Regions from separate parts of the Bradyrhizobium sp. USDA 4541 genome, predicted to be linked through region 1. Evidence: riboswitches for the same ligand, from Rfam matches in the RefSeq annotation. Region 1 holds a riboswitch; each other region holds the start of a gene.
What was found. Region 1 has a riboswitch for cobalamin ahead of J2R80_RS41325 (ribonucleoside-diphosphate reductase subunit alpha). Riboswitches for the same ligand answer to the same signal wherever they lie in the genome.
Positions count from the first base shown of each region.

Region 2: linked by a shared signal. The riboswitch ahead of metE (5-methyltetrahydropteroyltriglutamate--homocysteine S-methyltransferase) and the one ahead of J2R80_RS41325 (ribonucleoside-diphosphate reductase subunit alpha) in region 1 are both predicted to bind cobalamin.
Region 3: linked by a shared signal. The riboswitch ahead of J2R80_RS35520 (DUF1636 domain-containing protein) and the one ahead of J2R80_RS41325 (ribonucleoside-diphosphate reductase subunit alpha) in region 1 are both predicted to bind cobalamin.
Region 4: linked by a shared signal. The riboswitch ahead of J2R80_RS11335 (TonB-dependent receptor) and the one ahead of J2R80_RS41325 (ribonucleoside-diphosphate reductase subunit alpha) in region 1 are both predicted to bind cobalamin.

Region 1 covers NZ_JALJZF010000001.1:8,744,899-8,749,109, reverse strand. The annotation lists gene J2R80_RS41330 (radical SAM/SPASM domain-containing protein) at 1-300, opposite strand, end outside; cobalamin riboswitch at 1,672-1,888, shown strand; gene J2R80_RS41325 (ribonucleoside-diphosphate reductase subunit alpha) at 1,984-3,921, shown strand; gene J2R80_RS41320 (ribonucleotide-diphosphate reductase subunit beta) at 3,951-4,211, shown strand, end outside.
Region 2 covers NZ_JALJZF010000001.1:8,361,565-8,365,775, reverse strand. The annotation lists gene J2R80_RS40015 (nodulate formation efficiency C protein) at 1-114, opposite strand, end outside; cobalamin riboswitch at 1,347-1,549, shown strand; gene metE (5-methyltetrahydropteroyltriglutamate--homocysteine S-methyltransferase) at 1,647-3,992, shown strand.
Region 3 covers NZ_JALJZF010000001.1:7,353,120-7,357,330, reverse strand. The annotation lists gene J2R80_RS35530 (cobyric acid synthase) at 90-1,538, opposite strand; gene cobO (cob(I)yrinic acid a,c-diamide adenosyltransferase) at 1,550-2,203, opposite strand; cobalamin riboswitch at 2,240-2,452, shown strand; gene J2R80_RS35520 (DUF1636 domain-containing protein) at 2,546-2,920, shown strand; gene cobW (cobalamin biosynthesis protein CobW) at 2,917-3,951, shown strand; gene cobN (cobaltochelatase subunit CobN) at 3,951-4,211, shown strand, end outside.
Region 4 covers NZ_JALJZF010000001.1:2,431,221-2,435,431, reverse strand. The annotation lists gene J2R80_RS11335 (TonB-dependent receptor) at 1-2,150, opposite strand, end outside; cobalamin riboswitch at 2,258-2,454, opposite strand; gene J2R80_RS11330 (IS5 family transposase) at 2,652-3,488, shown strand; gene J2R80_RS11325 (GTP-binding protein) at 3,618-4,211, opposite strand, start outside.

The DNA of each region.
Region 1 (4,211 bases):
GACGTCGTGGCCGCGTGCGTAAGCATGCTCAACCATCGTGCTGCAATGCGGATGCAACCAGGGTTCCGAATATCCGGAAAAACTAATGCCAGTAGCTGTCGGTACGCGTGAGAGACATTGCTTGAAATCCTGAACACCCAGATGCTTGGCTTGGGATACGGGCCTTTGGCGATCTGCAAACTTGTCCTGGGAGCAATAAGAACATCTGACGATGCAGCCGGTGGTCGTGGTTATCTCCAATACCCGATGGCCGGGCTCAACCACACGCAACTCTTGTAAGACCCTAGGGTATGCCGTCATGTATCTGGTCCTTTCAGGTGCCGGAGCAGGCAATTGCCGCAGATCGAGCGCAGCTAACGCGGCGTCGCGCCTTGCCTGAAACGATCGCAACCGGAGTTTGGACGTTGGGCGAGATGCCTTGAATGAAGCCCGTGCTTTGCCACGCTGGTTTCGACAACAGGGTACAGGAGGACCAGTCCGGCGCTCCTCTCTCTGGGTGTCGATTGCCGCCTACCACCATGTCTGCGCCTAGCATCCTCCTTTCCTCCAGAAACACGTCAGCTCGACAGCTCTTGATGTTGTCGAGGAGAGCCGCAAATAGGGCTCCGGGAGGTGCTCGATCCTGAGGACCACATCATCTCCGTGTCGCCGGACCGAGCAGTCAATCGCCGACATGGGACCGCCCAGAGGCGACATACGTTGTTCCGATCGCGTCCGAAATGCCAAGCTTGTTTGCCAAACAGTCGTGGCTTGCGCCGAATCCTGCAACATGACGTCGGGTACGATTCAAGCGCGTCGGGCGTGATCCAGCACGGCCCTGGAGGCTTTCGCGTGTTGCGAAGATTGCTCTGGGGCGCGATGAGAGGCGCGACGATCCGGAAATCCTGATGGACGCGGCCGAGTAGGACCAACCTGGCTTCTTTGGGCACCGAACAGTAGGCGAAGCCTTTATCGGCAGATCGCGAGAATGGGCCAGACAATTGGTTCGCTACAAACATGCACCGGGCACGTGCCGAATTGATCAGAAGGGCGGCGACCTAGATGCGCCGCGACCAAATCGATCTGCTATGCGCGCCGAACAGCAGCTATACTAGCTAGAAAGATATTGACAAGGCGATCTCGGTGGGACGCGCCGCCGCGGACTTGCTCCTTCATTGTGAGACAAGGCTTGCGCCGACGGTAAATTCACGAAGGGAGCCGGTTTCGTCGCGCTTACAGCGGCTTAGCCGCTGCGAGCTCGATGAGCTTTCGTGTTCTTCAGGGCCGTCAGCCGTTCGAGCAGCGAGATCGCACGGGGAGCGTCGTGTGTCGAGGAGCTGACTGCGTCGGCTACGTCCATGATAGCTTTCCAGCGCCTTAGACACGATTTCATCTGGATCGTTGACGCTGATAGCTTCGAAGATCTTGAGCTGAAGATCCGCTCATACTCATCGGAACGGAAAAAAACGGTCTCAGAGCCTTTGGTAGGATCTACGTTCCAGATCAGCATAGACTGATGAATGGTCGGCCGGATTTCTGGATTGATTTGCCTGAACAGCCACAGGTGGACGTATATGGATAGCGGAACATACCGGTGCTCGGCGTCGGCCACTCCATTCATTGACTTCGCGGTGTCCTCTTCTGACTTGATGTACCCCAAACGAGACTTGACGAATCTCGGCAAGTGACGCCTAGATGTAGATCTGTCATGGTTCTTCCATCCTTTATCTTGTAGGACAGGAAGCTAAGAGGGAACCCGGTGCGCCGAACGGCTACTCCGGGGCTGCCCCCGCAACTGTAAGCGGTGAGCGGTTGTCATCATGGGCCACTGGCGCAGAAACGCGCCGGGAAGGTCGACAGCCGCAGCGACCCGCAAGCCAGGAGACCTGCCGCGACAGAACAAACGTCCTCGGGCGGGGTGCCCCGGTGGAGCGCTTGCACTGAGGGACGTTTGTCTCCTGCAAGTCGTCCGTGGCCCCGGCTCCAAACATCGCGGGGTTGCCGATGTCGCCGTCTTTTGATTTCGATCAGCAGGGTCATCTCGTTACACCATCCAGTGTGCGGGCAGCGCAAGCACAGGCAGCGCTTGCCCCGCTTCAGCGGTCTGTTGCGCCGCCTCCATCGCTGGCCCCGCTGCCGCGTCCCCTCGCGCCAGCTCCAAAGCCGTCCGACCTTGCACTTGATCGATCGCGCGACAGCCTCCTGACATCGTTCGGCAAGCTGACATTGACCGACCGTTATCTGCTCGCGGGCGAAGGCGTCCAGGACATGTTTGCGCGGGTATCGTGCGCGTTTGCGGACGATGTTGCACATGCTCAGCGTCTATATGATGCAATGTCCCGACTGTGGTTCATGCCGGCGACGCCGGTGCTCTCGAATGGCGGCAGCTTGCGTGGTCTACCCATTTCATGCTTCCTCAATTCGGTCTCGGATTCGCTCGAAGGTATTGTCGGCGCCTGGAACGAGAACGTCTGGCTTGCCTCCAACGGCGGCGGCATCGGTACCTACTGGGGGAATGTTCGCTCGATCGGCGAGAAGGTTAAGGGCGGTGTCACCTCGGGCATCATCCCGTTTATCCACGTCATGGACGGCCTGACGCTGGCGATCAGTCAAGGCTCGTTGCGGCGCGGCTCGGCGGCAGTCTATCTCGATGTCCAACATCCCGAGATAGAGGAGTTCCTTGAGATCCGGAAGGCGTCCGGCGACTTCAATCGTAAGAGCCTCAACCTGCATCACGGCATCAACGTTACTGACGAATTTATGCATGCCGTGCGAGCCGGGACAGCGTTCGCGCTTCGCAGTCCAAAGACCAGCGAAATGGTTCGCGAGATCGACGCTCGCCAGCTGTGGCAACGTATCCTCGAGAACCGGCTGCAGACCGGCGAGCCTTATCTCTTGTTCATCGACACCGTGAACCGCGCCCTTCCCAAGCACCAGCGCGACCTCGGCCTCAAGGTCTCGACCTCCAATTTGTGCAGCGAAATTACCCTGCCGACCGGCATCGATCATCGCGACGAGGAGCGCACCGCGGTGTGCTGTCTCTCATCGCTCAATCTCGAGACATGGGACCGGTGGAGCGAGGAGCCGGGCTTCATCGAAGACATCATGCGTTTCCTTGACAACGTGCTCACCCACTTCATCACGGTGGCGCCGGAGGGCATGAGGCGTGCCCGCTATGCTGCCCTACGCGAGCGCTCCGTCGGCCTAGGCGTCATGGGCTTCCACTCGTTCCTTCAGGCCAAGGGCATTCCGATGGAGAGCGTCCTGGCCAAGTCGTTCAATCTGAACATGTTCCGGAAAATCCGGCGGGATGCCGACGCGGCGTCGGTGACGCTCGCTCGCGAGCGCGGCCCTTGCCCGGATGCGCTGGAACGCGGCGTGATGGCGCGATTCAGCCATAAGATCGCAATTGCGCCGACCGCCTCGATCAGCATTATCTGCGGCGGCACGAGCGCTTGCATCGAGCCAGTCCCGGCCAACATTTACACCCATAAGACATTGTCTGGCGCCATCTCGGTGCGCAATCCGCATCTCGCCAGGGTACTCACGGCCAAGGGCGCCAACACCCCGGCGATATGGCAGTCGATCATAGCGCACGAGGGATCGGTCGCTCATCTCGACATCCTCTCGGAGCACGAGAAAGCGATCTTTCGCACCGCTTTCGAGATTGACCAGCGCTGGATCATCGAGCTCGCCGCCGACCGCGCGCCGTTCATCTGCCAGAGTCAATCGATCAACCTCTATCTGGCGGCCGACGTCGATAAGTGGGATCTCCATATGCTGCATTGGACGGCATGGGAGCGCGGATTGAAAAGCCTCTATTACTGCCGTTCGAAGTCGATCTCGCGCGCAGCGTTCGCCGGCAAAATCAGCGGCCGTGACGAGGCGGAACGACCGCAGCCGCAGCGCACCGACTATGAGGAGTGCCTTGCATGTCAGTGATTGACCTCTCGGCTGTCGATCCGCGCACGTTGATCGGCAAGGGACGGGTCGGCCTCCTGGACTCGACCGGAAGCTATGACGTTGATCGCTATGGCTGGGCTTACGAGTTCTGGAAGCGTCAGCAGCAGACCCATTGGATGGGCGAGGAGGTTCCGCTCGGCTCCGACCTCAAGGATTGGGCGTCGGATCGTGTCACTGCCAACGAGCGCGCGCTGCTCACCCAGATATTCCGCTTCTTCACTCAATCGGACATCGAGGTCGGTGACAATTATCTCAAACGCTACATCCCG
Region 2 (4,211 bases), 380 kb from region 1:
TTCGACGAGCGCGCTTTCGCCGGCTCGCGCCGCGTTGCCCGTCGCAACCAGCCCAGCAAGGAAAATCAGCGATTGACAGAGACAGAGCAAGCCTCTTGCAGACATTCTCTTCATAACGGCCGAACCATCGGTTTTTCATCCACACGTCAAAGCGGGCAGCCTTCAATGCTATCCTCGATTGGAAGAAGTTAGCGGCAACGTGACACGGGCGCCTGCCGATGTCCCGCGCGAGCAGGCGCTGTCCCCTCGATGTCACGCGCCGCTAACTTCAGTGGGCCAGCCACAACCTCAATTTGCTGTGCTGGACCTGCCCAAGAGGAGAAGCCTGGGCACCCTTGAGCTTGCATCCTTCGTGCCAGGAAATAGCCGGCAAATCGCGCCGGATTTGTGCAGTATTTGTCCGCTTTCCGACCTGCATTCGTTTCTATGTTTCCATTCCGCCGATCCGCGTAGGCCGGTTCAGCTTTTGTCGCACAGATCTTCGAGGCGCAGGCGAAGGCCGCTGCCGATTTACGGATGAGAAATCGGGAGGCACCTTTGAAAGCTGTTGGACCGTCCGGTCCGGTGTGCTCACCCGAACGCCCTGCGATCTCTATCAGCCGATCTCTATCGGCTCGTAATTGACGATAAGCAAAAGTCGCTCGTCACCGCCGGGCGCGCGGAATCGTTCGGAAGCGCGTCGTCAGGCAGGCAAATGATATGGCGCGCGCGTTTCTGCCTACGCGCACGATGGTTCGATCTTGTCAATCGTCCAGCGGCCTCGGCTACGCATTCATGGTCGGATGAGCCGCTGTTTCCAGTCGCGGCGGCCGGCAAGCGAGAAACGATCAAGTCGCGCTAATTTCCTCTCGCGTTGCTCAACATTCTCGAGAGCATCTGTCTGTCGGGTTGATTCATGAACGCTTTCACCAATCACCCGAATAGGCCGATCGCAAAGACGGTGACAGCAAAGACGCCGACCGCGCTCCAAACAGCCATTTTCTTCATTGCGGGCCTCCCAGCGTTCGTTGAGGCGAATCGATGTGCGTGCCCGAGTATTATCGGCATCGGAGGCCGCAAGTCGCCTACCAGTATTGGTTGGCTCGTAGATCAACATGCGCGCCGGGTATGCTGATGAAGCTTGTGCAGCTGTTTTGCCCCTGGCGGCGGTTCTTGGCTGTCGAGAGCCAGGACGCCGGCACGCTGGAAGCGCCGCGACTTGCGCCTTCGACAATTCTTTCGGCACATATATTGGAGAGAGCTTCCAGTCGTGGTCAACTTTCGACGTTAAATGGCCATTTGAGTCACCGATGGCAGCATTGACGTGAGAGAGTCATCTGAGAGGTTGACGGAAGAGGTCTGTTGCCGATAATTCAAATCGTAGAGGTTCTCCGGTCCTGCTGGATCCGGAGCTAAGAGGGAAGCCGGTGAACAGGCCGGCGCTGCCCCCGCAACTGTAAGCGGCGAGCCGCTGTCCAACAATGTCACTGAAGCCGGTGCGGCTTCGGGAAGGCCGGACAGCGGCGATGACCCGCGAGCCAGGAGACCTGCCTCGACCAATATACGTCCACGGGCGGGGTGTCCCGGTGGTGCGCCAAGCAGCCGCCGCTCGGGCGATCCTGCTTGCGTCCGCCATGGCCTTTGCCCCCAACTACGGGGTTAGCGCTATGTCTCTTCTCTCCCTTCCGGTTGCTACGCTTGGAACGCCTCGGATCGGTCCGAGGCGCGAGCTCAAACGCGCGCTCGAAAGTTACTGGGCCGGCGCAATCAGCGAACAGCAATTGCTCGAGGACGCAGCTGGCCTGCGTGCTGCGAACTGGGCTCGCCAAAGATCCCTCGGTGTCACCGTCATTCCGTCCAACGATTTCTCGTTGTACGACCAGGTGCTCGACACCTCCGTCATGGTTGGTGCCATCCCGGAAATCTACGCCTCGAAAACCGAACCGGTTTCACTCAAGACGTACTTCGAGATGGCCCGCGGTTCACAGTGGGACCGCCAGACTGCGAGTTGCAGCCACGGATCGGGCGGATATGGCGCGCCCGCACAGGAGATGACCAAGTGGTTCGACACCAACTACCACTACATGGTCCCTGAATTTCATCGGGGACAGACGTTCCGGCTGTCCTCTCGCAAGCCTGTCGAGGAGTACGAGGAAGCCAAGGCCCTTGGGTTCCAGACCCGCCCTGTCCTGATCGGGCCGGTCACATTCTTGAAGCTTGGCAAGAGTGCGGATCCTGCGTTCCGGCCCCTGTCGCTCCTGGATGACCTGATACCGGTCTATGTCGAGGTTCTGCAAGAACTGGCCAAACGGGGAGCAGACTGGGTTCAATGCGACGAGCCCTGCCTGGCCCTTGATTTGGATGAGGATTCGCGAAAATCTTTGCTGCACGCCTATGACCGGCTCACCACGGAGGCCCCTGACGTCAAGATCATGGTCGCCAGCTATTTTGGCGATCTCGGCGACAATCTGGATACGGCGTTGAACATGCCCGTTGCCGGACTGCATGCGGATCTAGTTCGCGCGCCGAAGCTGTTGGAGCGGATTATAGCTGCCCGCCGACGCGATCTCATCATGTCGCTTGGTGTCATCGACGGACGAAATGTGTGGCGGTCGGATCTGTCGGTACTCCGCCAGCAGCTGGAGCCCGCCGTTGCGAAGCTAGACAGGCACCGTGTCCAGATCGCTCCATCCTGCTCGCTGCTTCATGTGCCGGTCGATGTTGAACTCGAGATCGGGCTCGCTTCCGATGTCAAGAGCTGGCTTGCTTTCTCGGTTCAGAAGATGCGTGAGCTTGCGATCCTGGCGCAAGCGCTCGCAGGTGACCAGAACGTTGCGGAAGCTGTTGCGGAATCGCAACGTGCCGCGACCGCCCGCCGAACTTCGCCGAAGATTCGTGATGCCAATCTCGCTGTGCGGATGAAAGCTATCGACCAAACCATGCGCCGGCGCGCCAGCCCATTTGTCCGTCGTGCCGAGATCCAACGCAAGCGCTTCGCACTACCGGCTTTTCCTACCACGACGATCGGATCGTTCCCGCAGACTATAGAGGTCCGTAATGCCCGTGCGGCACACGCGCGAGGCGCGATCAGCGACGAGCAATATGACAAATTCCTCAAGGAGGAGACTGCGCGCGCTATACGCTGGCAAGAGGACATCGGTCTGGACGTCCTCGTACATGGCGAGTTTGAGCGCAATGATATGGTGCAGTACTTCGGCGAGCAACTCGCCGGCTTCGCATTTACCAGGAATGGTTGGGTGCAATCCTATGGCTCGCGCTGTGTCAGGCCACCGATCCTATTCGGAGATGTTTTGCGGCCAAAGCCGATCACCGTCGACTGGTGGCGCTACGCGCAGTCACTGACCGGCAAGCCGGTGAAGGCAATGTTGACCGGACCGGTAACGATCTTGAACTGGTCGTTTGTTCGCGATGATATTCCAAGAGGCGAGGTCTGCCGCCAGATTGCGCTCGCGATCCGAGACGAAGTGCGCGATCTCGAGACAGCCGGGGCGACCATGATTCAGATCGACGAAGCTGCACTCCGCGAAGGATTACCCTTGCGTCGATCGGAGTGGGCGGCCTATCTTGAGTGGGCCGGGGATAGCTTCCGCATCTGCTCATCGGGCGTTGCTGATCGAACGCAGATTCATACGCATATGTGCTACTCGGAGTTCAATGACATCATCGATGCGATTGCTGCAATGGACGCGGATGTCATCTCGATCGAAACGTCGCGCTCGAAGATGGAGCTGCTCGACGCGTTCAGGAACTACAAATATCCCAATCAAATCGGGCCGGGCGTATATGACATCCACTCTCCCCGCATTCCCGAGGCAGGGGAAATGAAGGAGCTGATCGCATTGGCTCGGCAGCGGTTGCAGGATTCGCAGCTCTGGGTAAATCCGGACTGTGGTCTGAAGACGCGCAAATGGGAGGAGGTTCGCCCGGCGCTGGTCAACATGGTCGCCGCCGCCCGCGAACTGCGCGCAGCATCTGATCGGCCAAGCCACTGATCCTGCACTTGGCTCTCTCTCTCTCTCTCTCTCTCTCTCTCTCTCTCTCCTTGCGGAAGCTGATCCGCTTCTATTCACCTGCGCTCTCGATCGTCTGGACGGAGCTTTGGATGAGCATAAAAAAGCCCGGCCGCGTTAGCAGACCGGGCGAAAGTCAAGTCTGAGAGGAAGCGACGCTGACGCATCGCCGACTTCCATCGGAGGAGGGAGGACAGCCGA
Region 3 (4,211 bases), 1.4 Mb from region 1:
CGGAGACTCCCCCTCACCCGGAACGCATCTAGCGATGCGTTCCGACCTCTCCCCGCACGCGGGGCGAGGTGAGAAGGAATCATCTCGCTTTAACGCGCCAGCGCGAGCAGGCCTTCGACATCGAGATGGGTCTCGATGTGCCCGGCGAGCGCGTCGAGCGCGCTCTCGACCCTGGCGCCGTAAGTCTGATCCGCCGCGGGGATGTCGAGCTGTGCAAGGAACGCCTTGCGAAATTCGTCCGAGGCGAACAGGCCGTGCAGATAGCTGCCGTGAACGCGCCCGTCTGCGGAGACCGCGCCCTCAGCCGTACCGTCGAGTGATGCAAAGGGCCGCGCGCGATCCGGCCCGTCGGTGCGCCCGATATGGATTTCATAGGCGCTGATCGGTTGGCTGGTCGCGGCATGCACCGCGCTGGAGCGCGTCAGCGTCTTCTGTTCGGTCATGGTGGTCGCGACATCGAGCAGCCCGAGCCCGCGCGTTTCGCCGGCAGGACCTTCGATCCCATCGGGGTCGGCGACGCTGTGTCCAAGCATCTGGTATCCGCCGCACAGGCCGAGGACATGGCCGCCGCGGCGATGATGCGCGAGGAGGTCGATGTCCCAGCCTTGCGCGCGCAGGAAGGCGAGATCGCCGCGGGTCGATTTCGAGCCGGGCAGGATGACGAGCTTCGCATCACCCGGGATGGCTTCGCCCGGACGTACCATCACGAGATCGACGCCGGGCTCGAGCTTCAGCGGATCGAGGTCGTCGAAATTGGCAATCCGCGACAGCGCAAGGAACGCGATCTTGCACTGGCCGGGCTTGCGCGCCTCGCCGAGCCCGAGCGCATCTTCGGCCGGAAGCTCGCCGGCGCGGACGAACCAGGGCAGCACGCCAAATCCGCGCCAGGTGGTGCGCTCTTCGATCAAGCGATAGCCGTCATCGAACAGCGACGGATCGCCGCGGAATTTGTTGATGACGAAGCCCTGGATCATCGCCGCATCGTCAGGGTCGATCACCGTCTTGATGCCGACGAGCTGCGCGATCACGCCGCCGCGGTCGATGTCGCCGACCAGCACCACAGGCACGTCGGCTTTGCGCGCAAAACCCATATTGGCGATATCGGACTTGCGTAAGTTAACCTCGGCGGGACTGCCGGCGCCCTCGACCAGCACCAGATCGGCGCGCTGCTTCAGGCGCGCAAAACTCTCCAGCACCGCGCCCATCAGCGATGGTTTCATGCCGGCATATTCGCGCGCGCGTGCGGTGGCGATCCGTTTGCCGTGCACGATGACCTGGGCGCCGACATCGGTCTCGGGCTTCAGCAGCACCGGGTTCATGTCGGTGTGCGGCTCGACGCCGGCGGCGAGCGCCTGCAACGCCTGTGCGCGGCCGATCTCGCCGCCATCGACGGTCACGGCGGCGTTGTTCGACATGTTCTGCGGCTTGAACGGCAGCACGCGCAGGCCGCGCCGTCTCGCGGCGCGGGCGAGGCCGGCGACGATGAGCGATTTGCCCACGTCCGAGCCGGCTCCCTGGATCATCAATGCGCGCGCCATCGTGACGCCCGTCAGAACTCGACGCCCGGCTGGGCCTTGATGCCGGAGCGGAACGGATGCTTTACCAGCGTCATCTCGGTGACGAGATCGGCAATCTCGATTAGCTCCTCCTTGGCGTTGCGCCCGGTGAGCACGACATGGGTCATCGGCGGCTTCGACGTGGTCAGGAAGTCGACGACATCGGCGATCGCGAGGTAGTCGTAGCGTAGCGCGATGTTGATCTCGTCGAGCACGACCATGCGCAGGCTCGGGTCTGCGATCAGCTGCTTGGCCTTTTCCCAGCCGGCTTGCGCTGCCGCGATGTCGCGGGCGCGATCCTGCGTCTCCCAGGTAAAGCCTTCGCCCATGGCGTGAAATTGACAGAGATCGCCGAAATGCCCGGTGAGCAGGCGGCGCTCGCCGGTATCCCAGGCGCCCTTGATGAACTGCACCACGGCGCAGGGAAAGCCGTGCGCCACACAGCGCACGATCATGCCGAACGCGGAGGACGATTTTCCTTTGCCGGCGCCGGTATGAACGATGATCAGGCCCTTTTCACCGCTCTTGGTCGCCATGATGCGGTCGCGGGCGGCCTTCTTTTTCGCCATCTTGTCCGCGTGGCGCGCATCCGGCGAAAGATCGGTGCCGAGGGCGCCGTCTTCAGCGTCCTTTCCATCAGAAGTCATCACATTCCTTCGGCTTGACAAGTGCGAGGCTTGGACGAATGGTGGTCCTGCGTTGGTTCCTGTCCTACGACAGGCGAAGAGGGAATGCGATAGGGCTCCGCTAAATCGGGCCCGAAGCGCAGCCGCCCCCGCGACCGTGACCGGAGAGATGCCCAAGCCACTGATTCCATACGGAGTCGGGAAGGTGGGCATCGAAGGGTAAAACCTGCTCCGCAAGCCGGGAGACCTGCCAACGCAGCATGTTGTGAAACCGGCGGACGGGGTGTTCCGCGACGGGGAACGAACCTGTCCAAAATCGGTTCGTGTGCCTCATCGCTTCCCGCTGTCAATCCAGGAAGGGCGATGAGCGTTACACTTCATGTCTGCATCACCTGCCGCGCCGGCCAGACGCCGGCGGAAGGTGAGCTCGCGCCCGGTGCACGCCTGCATGCCGCGCTTGTCGAGGCCGGCGTGCCTGATGACGTCAATCTGGTTCCCGTCGCATGCCTGTCGGCCTGCAGCCAGGGTTGCTCGGTCGCGCTCAGCGCGCCGGGGCGCTGGTCCTATGTCTACGGCCGACTGTCCGCTGATAATGCCGCGGATGTGATCGCCGGTGCCTCCGCCTATGCGGCGGCGCCCGACGGCATCGTGCCGTGGCGCAGCCGTCCGGAAATCTTCCGCAAGCAATCGCTCGCCCGCATTCCACCTCTTCCCGTCGTGCCGGAGGCCGCAGAATGACCACACTCGCCAAAATTCCGGTCACCGTCGTGACCGGCTTTCTCGGCTCCGGCAAGACGACACTGATCCAGCATCTGATCCGCAATGCCAACGGCAAGAAGCTCGCGGTGCTGGTCAACGAATTCGGCAGCGAAGGCGTCGACGGCGACATCCTGAAGTCGTGCGCCGACGCCAATTGTCCGGCCGAGAACATCGTCGAACTCGCCAATGGCTGTATCTGCTGCACCGTCGCCGACGATTTCATCCCGGCGATGGAGCAGTTGCTGGCGCGGAACGTGAAGCCCGATCACATCGTGATCGAAACTTCCGGGCTCGCGCTGCCGAAGCCGCTGCTGAAAGCGTTCGACTGGCCGGAGATCCGTTCGCGGATCACGGTCGACGGCGTGATCGCGCTCGCCGACGCCGAGGCCGTCGCCGCCGGCCGTTTTGCGCCTGATCCGGCCGCGGTGGATGCGCAGCGTGCGGCGGACGACAATCTCGACCACGAGACGCCGCTGTCGGAAGTGTTCGAGGACCAGATCGCATGTGCCGATATCGTGCTGCTGACCAAGGCGGACCTCGCGGGGGCGGAGGGGATCAAGGCAGCGAAAGAGGTGATCGCGGCCGAGATGCCGCGCGAGGTGCCGATGTTGCCCGTCGTCGACGGCACGATCGACGCGCGCGTGATCCTCGGGCTCGGGGCGGCGGCGGAAAGCGATCTCGCGGCGCGGCCGTCGCATCACGATGGCGAGGAGGAACACGAGCACGACGATTTCAATTCCGTCGTGATCGATCTTCCGGAAGTTTCGGATGTCGACGCGCTGGTCGCCTCGATCAAGGGGCTGGCGCGCGAGCAGAACGTGCTGCGCGCCAAGGGCTACATCGCGGTCGAAGGCAAGCCGATGCGGCTGTTGGTGCAATCGGTCGGCGAGCGGGTGCGGCATCAGTTCGACATGCCCTGGGGCGCCCGGGCGCGGCAGTCGAAGCTCGTCGTGATCGGCGAACATGCCGACATCGATGAAGCCGCGATCAGGGCACGGCTTGGTGTCTGATGCACGTCGTCTTCCGCGAGAGCCGCGGCCTTGAGGAGACCGCGACGCCAAGGGACCTCGGCCAGGATCCGGCCGATCTCGTGGTGTTGTCGTTTTCCGACAGCGATCTTGCTGCCTTCGCGGCCGGCTGGCGGCGCGGCCGTGCTGCGCTGCCGTCGCTGCGGCTCGCCAATCTCGCGGAGCTGCGCCATCCGCTGTCGGTCGATACCTATATCGAGCGGACGCTCTCGCACGCCCGCGGCATTCTGGTGCGGCTGATC
Region 4 (4,211 bases), 6.3 Mb from region 1:
GTGCGGTTATCCGGCTTCCACCTGACGCCGCCATTGACCACATTGTAGCCCGGACGCAGCTGAGTGTTGGCAAGATCGGAGTACATCGCACCGACGATCTGCACGCCGCCATAGACCGACCAGTTGGGCGCGAAATCCCAGGTCAGCCAGACATTCGAGACCTGCTGCGGCACGTTGACCGGGACATTGCCGTTGAAGCTGACGATCTTGCCGCCGACCACCTGGCTGTTGTTGTCGTATCTGGCGCGCAACAGCGCAAGATTGGCGTCGACGCGCCAGCCGTCGTTCAGCGCGAGCCCGATCGATCCTTCGACCCCGCGGGATGATTGCTGGCCGATCTGCAATGCCACGCCGCCGGTAGGGTTGCCGGGATCGGGAATCGTGAGCCCGGTCTTGACGATCTCGTAGGCAGCCAGCGTCCACTCGCCGCGGCCGCCCCAGAACGACTGCTTGACCCCGATCTCGGTCTGCTTGCCGGTCGCAAGCTGGAATGTCTTCTGCGTGGTCGACAGTGAGATCAGATTGCTGACCGGATCGACGCCGACCGCGTACTGGCCATAGAACGCGAGGTTCTTGATCGGCTCGTAAACGAGGCCCGCGCGCCAGCTGGTGCCCGATAGCGTCGTCTCAAAACTGTTTGCCGGCGTCTTGTAGTCGGTGCGGTCCACTTCGGGGCGATCATACCTGACCCCGGTCACCAGCGACAACTGATCGTTCAGCGAGAGCCGATCCTCGGCGAACAGCGCGTATTGATTGACGATCGCGTTGAAGCCCCGCGTGGTCGCCGTCGTCGTGGCGAAGAACGATCCGGGATCGAACACATAAGGATTGACCGACGACGCGCCGCCATAGGGCGAGTTGTTGGTATGGGTGAAGTCGATCCGGTTGACGTCGAACCCGGCGACGACCTGGTTCGCAAGGCCGAACACGTGGCCGCTGAAGGTCGTATCCATCCGGTTGCCGAGCTGCTTCTGGTCGTGGAAGATCTCGATATAGCTCGTGCGATCGATCAGCTGGGTCTTCGGATTCCAGGTGTAGTTCTCGATGTCGCGCCAGTGCCGCTCGCTGGTCAGGTAATACAGCGTGTTGTTGACCTTGATGCCGTCGGCGACGTCCCACTCGGTCTTGAACCGGGTCCAGCTGTCCTGATAGCGGATCGCGCTGTCCGCTGCATTGTAGTTCTTGAAGCGCAGCGCGTCCTGGATCGAGCCGTTGATCAGCGGCGTGCCGAAATAGCGCGACGGGCTGCGGTCGCCGTAGTCTTCCGACAGCGTGAAGGCGAGATTGTCCGACGCCTGCACCCGCACGGCAGCGGAGACCATCGCGTTCGAGGTCTTGTCGCGATCGACCCAGCCGTCCGACATGTTGCCTGTGGCATTGACGCGGTACGACACATTGGGATTGATCGGACCGGTGCTGTCCACCGAGAGCCGCCGCGTCATGTTGCTGTCGAGCGAAACCTCGGCCTCGTTAGTGGGCGTATTGAGCGGTTTCTTCGGGATCACATTGATGACGCCGCCGATCGCGCCTTCGCCGTACAGCACCGAGGCCGGACCGCGCAGCACTTCGATGCGTTGCGTCGACCAGGTGTCGTAGGGGAACGTTAGCGTGCCGGAACCGATATAGAAGCGCGTGCCGTCATACAGCGTCATCACCGAGTTGCTGCCGGCAAAGCCGCGGGTGCTGAACGACAGGCCGCCGTTGCCGGGTGCCGGCGTTGCGACGAACCCGGCCGCATCCTGGGTGACGGCATCGAGCACATTATGCTGGCCGCGTTCGGCGATGGTCTGCGCCGTGATGATCTCGACGCTTGCCGGCGTCTGCAGCGGCGTCAGGTTGAGACGACTGCCGGTGCCGCCCTGCGTGGTGGCATTGAGCGTCGGCGATGCCGATCCCGGTACGCCCGACGCCGCGACGCGCGGGGCGTTGCCGGCTGTTGCAGGCCTCGGCCGTGGCCGCGCCGCAGCGGTCATGTCACGGCTGCGCGCCGCAGGCTTCGGCTTTGCCGCAGCGGAAGGCGCGACCTCAATCGGATCGAGTCTGGTTGGTGGCGGCGTTTGTGCCGAGCCTTCGACCGGCAACAACAATGATGACAGGGAGCAGAGAAGACCGAGGCGCCATTTGCGCGCAACGGGAGAGGACGGAGACATGAAAAGGACTCGCGGTAACGTGGCACGTCACCGCGAACGTGGACTGGCGCATTGCCAAAAAAGGCAGTGCTCCGATCCCACCAGGACGCCCCCGCCCGATGTGCTCGCGTGTGACCACGACTGACGGCAGGTCTCCTGGCTCACGGGTCATCGCCTGTCGACGCCTTCCCGGGCCTGATGGCCCAGTGGCAAATTGACGAAAGGCTCGCCGTTTACAGTTGCGGGGACAGCTGCGGCATTGGGGTTACCCTCGCACCGCATTCCCTTTTGATCCCCGAAGGGAACCGTCGGCAAAAACGATAGGTGCTGGCTGCAGAGCTGTCAATTCGATGCGATTGTCGCAGACCTGCTTTGCGGGTGATGCTGCGGCGATGACACAGCGACGTCGAGGGCTGACGCCGAAAAGCAACCCGTCATCCTGAGAGCCTGACTGAAAAATGGGTGAGTGATCTCAGTGGGGTGTGATTCCATCGGATTTGCAAAGATTCGAGGGAGAGCACGATGCCCTGGACCAAGATCACTCGGGAGCAATATCGGCGGGACGATCTGCGTTATGCAAGCGATATGACCGATGCGGAGTGGGCGGTGATCAGACGCCTGTTGCCGCGAGCGAACCGGCGCGGCCGGCCGCGTAAGACGGAGCTGCGTCGTGTGATCGAAGCGATCCTCTATATCGTTTCGACCGGCTGCCAGTGGCGGGCGTTGCCGCAGGAGTTCCCGCCCTATTCGACGGTGCAGGGCTATTTTTATAGATGGCGGGATACAGGCCGGTGGCAGAGGATTGTCAGCGTGCTTGTCCGCCGGGCGCGAAAAAAGCTTGGACGGACACCGAAGCCGACGGCAGCCGTGATCGACAGTCAAAGTGCGCCAACCACGCAAGCTGGCGGACCGCGCGGCTACGATGCAGGCAAGCGCATCTACGGCCGCAAGCGGCACATCGTGACGGATACCAATGGCCTCCTCCTCGGGGTTCATGTTCATCCGGCCAACGTTCAGGACTGCCATGGCGCCGTACCGCTGCTGAAGAACGTGCGGATGAACTTCCCCCGGCTGCGCCACGTCTTTGCCGACCGGATCTACCGCGGAAATCAACTCCTCGACGCGCTCTCAGACTGCGGTCCATGGACTGTCGAGATCGTCGAGCGGCCCCAAGGCGTCAAAGGCTTCCAGCTTCTGCCGAGGCGGTGGGTGGTTGAACGCACATTCGCTTGGTTCGGCAGATGCCGCCGCCTCGCCAAGGACTTCGAGGCGACGGTGGCAACCGAAGCTGCCTGGCTGCTGATTGCACACATCAGGCTCCTGACCCGCAGACTCGCGGCTGCAGCTAAGGTTGGGTGATTTATGAGTCAGACTCTGAGGAGCGCGGCACGCGCGTCTCGAAGGATGCACGGCCCGGCTGGTGGCCGATTCATCCTTCGAGACGCTGCTTCCCTCGCACCTCAGTATGACGGGAAACGTAGGTTCGCGTCACTGAGCCTCGACGCATCCCTGCATCACCTCATCAATCTCCGCGCGCGACAGCGCACCCATCTCGGCGATGAACACGATGCGCGTGCGCGGCACGCCGGGCGACGGCACGCCGCCCGCAGCCAAGGTCGCGCGGCCGCCGGCGAGTTGAAACACGGTCAGCCGCCCGGGCTGCTCCACCGTCTCGAACAATCCCTTCGCCCGCGCCAGCTTCGGCGCCAGTCTGCCGATCGCCTGCTGCAAGCGCGGCAGCACGACGGGCCACTCCGAGGTCCAGCTCAGCGTCTCGAAGCGATCGGACGCCGGCCGTCGCGGCGCGGTCTCGCGCGGAGCCGGCACATGATCGAGGTCCGCCGGGAACAGCAGCGCGGCCGGCACCTCGCCATGCAAGGCATCCACCACCACGGCCGCCGGACGCACCGCGCGCACGGCGTCGCGGATCGCGGCGCACGCAGCGGCGTCAGTCAGATCGACCTTGCTCAGCGCCACCACATCCGCCGCCCGGAGCTGCGAGCGCAGCAGCGCATCGTTCAGCATCGCCGCAGGCTGCGTCGCGTCGACCACGCACAGCACGGTCTCCAGCGGCGCCTCCTT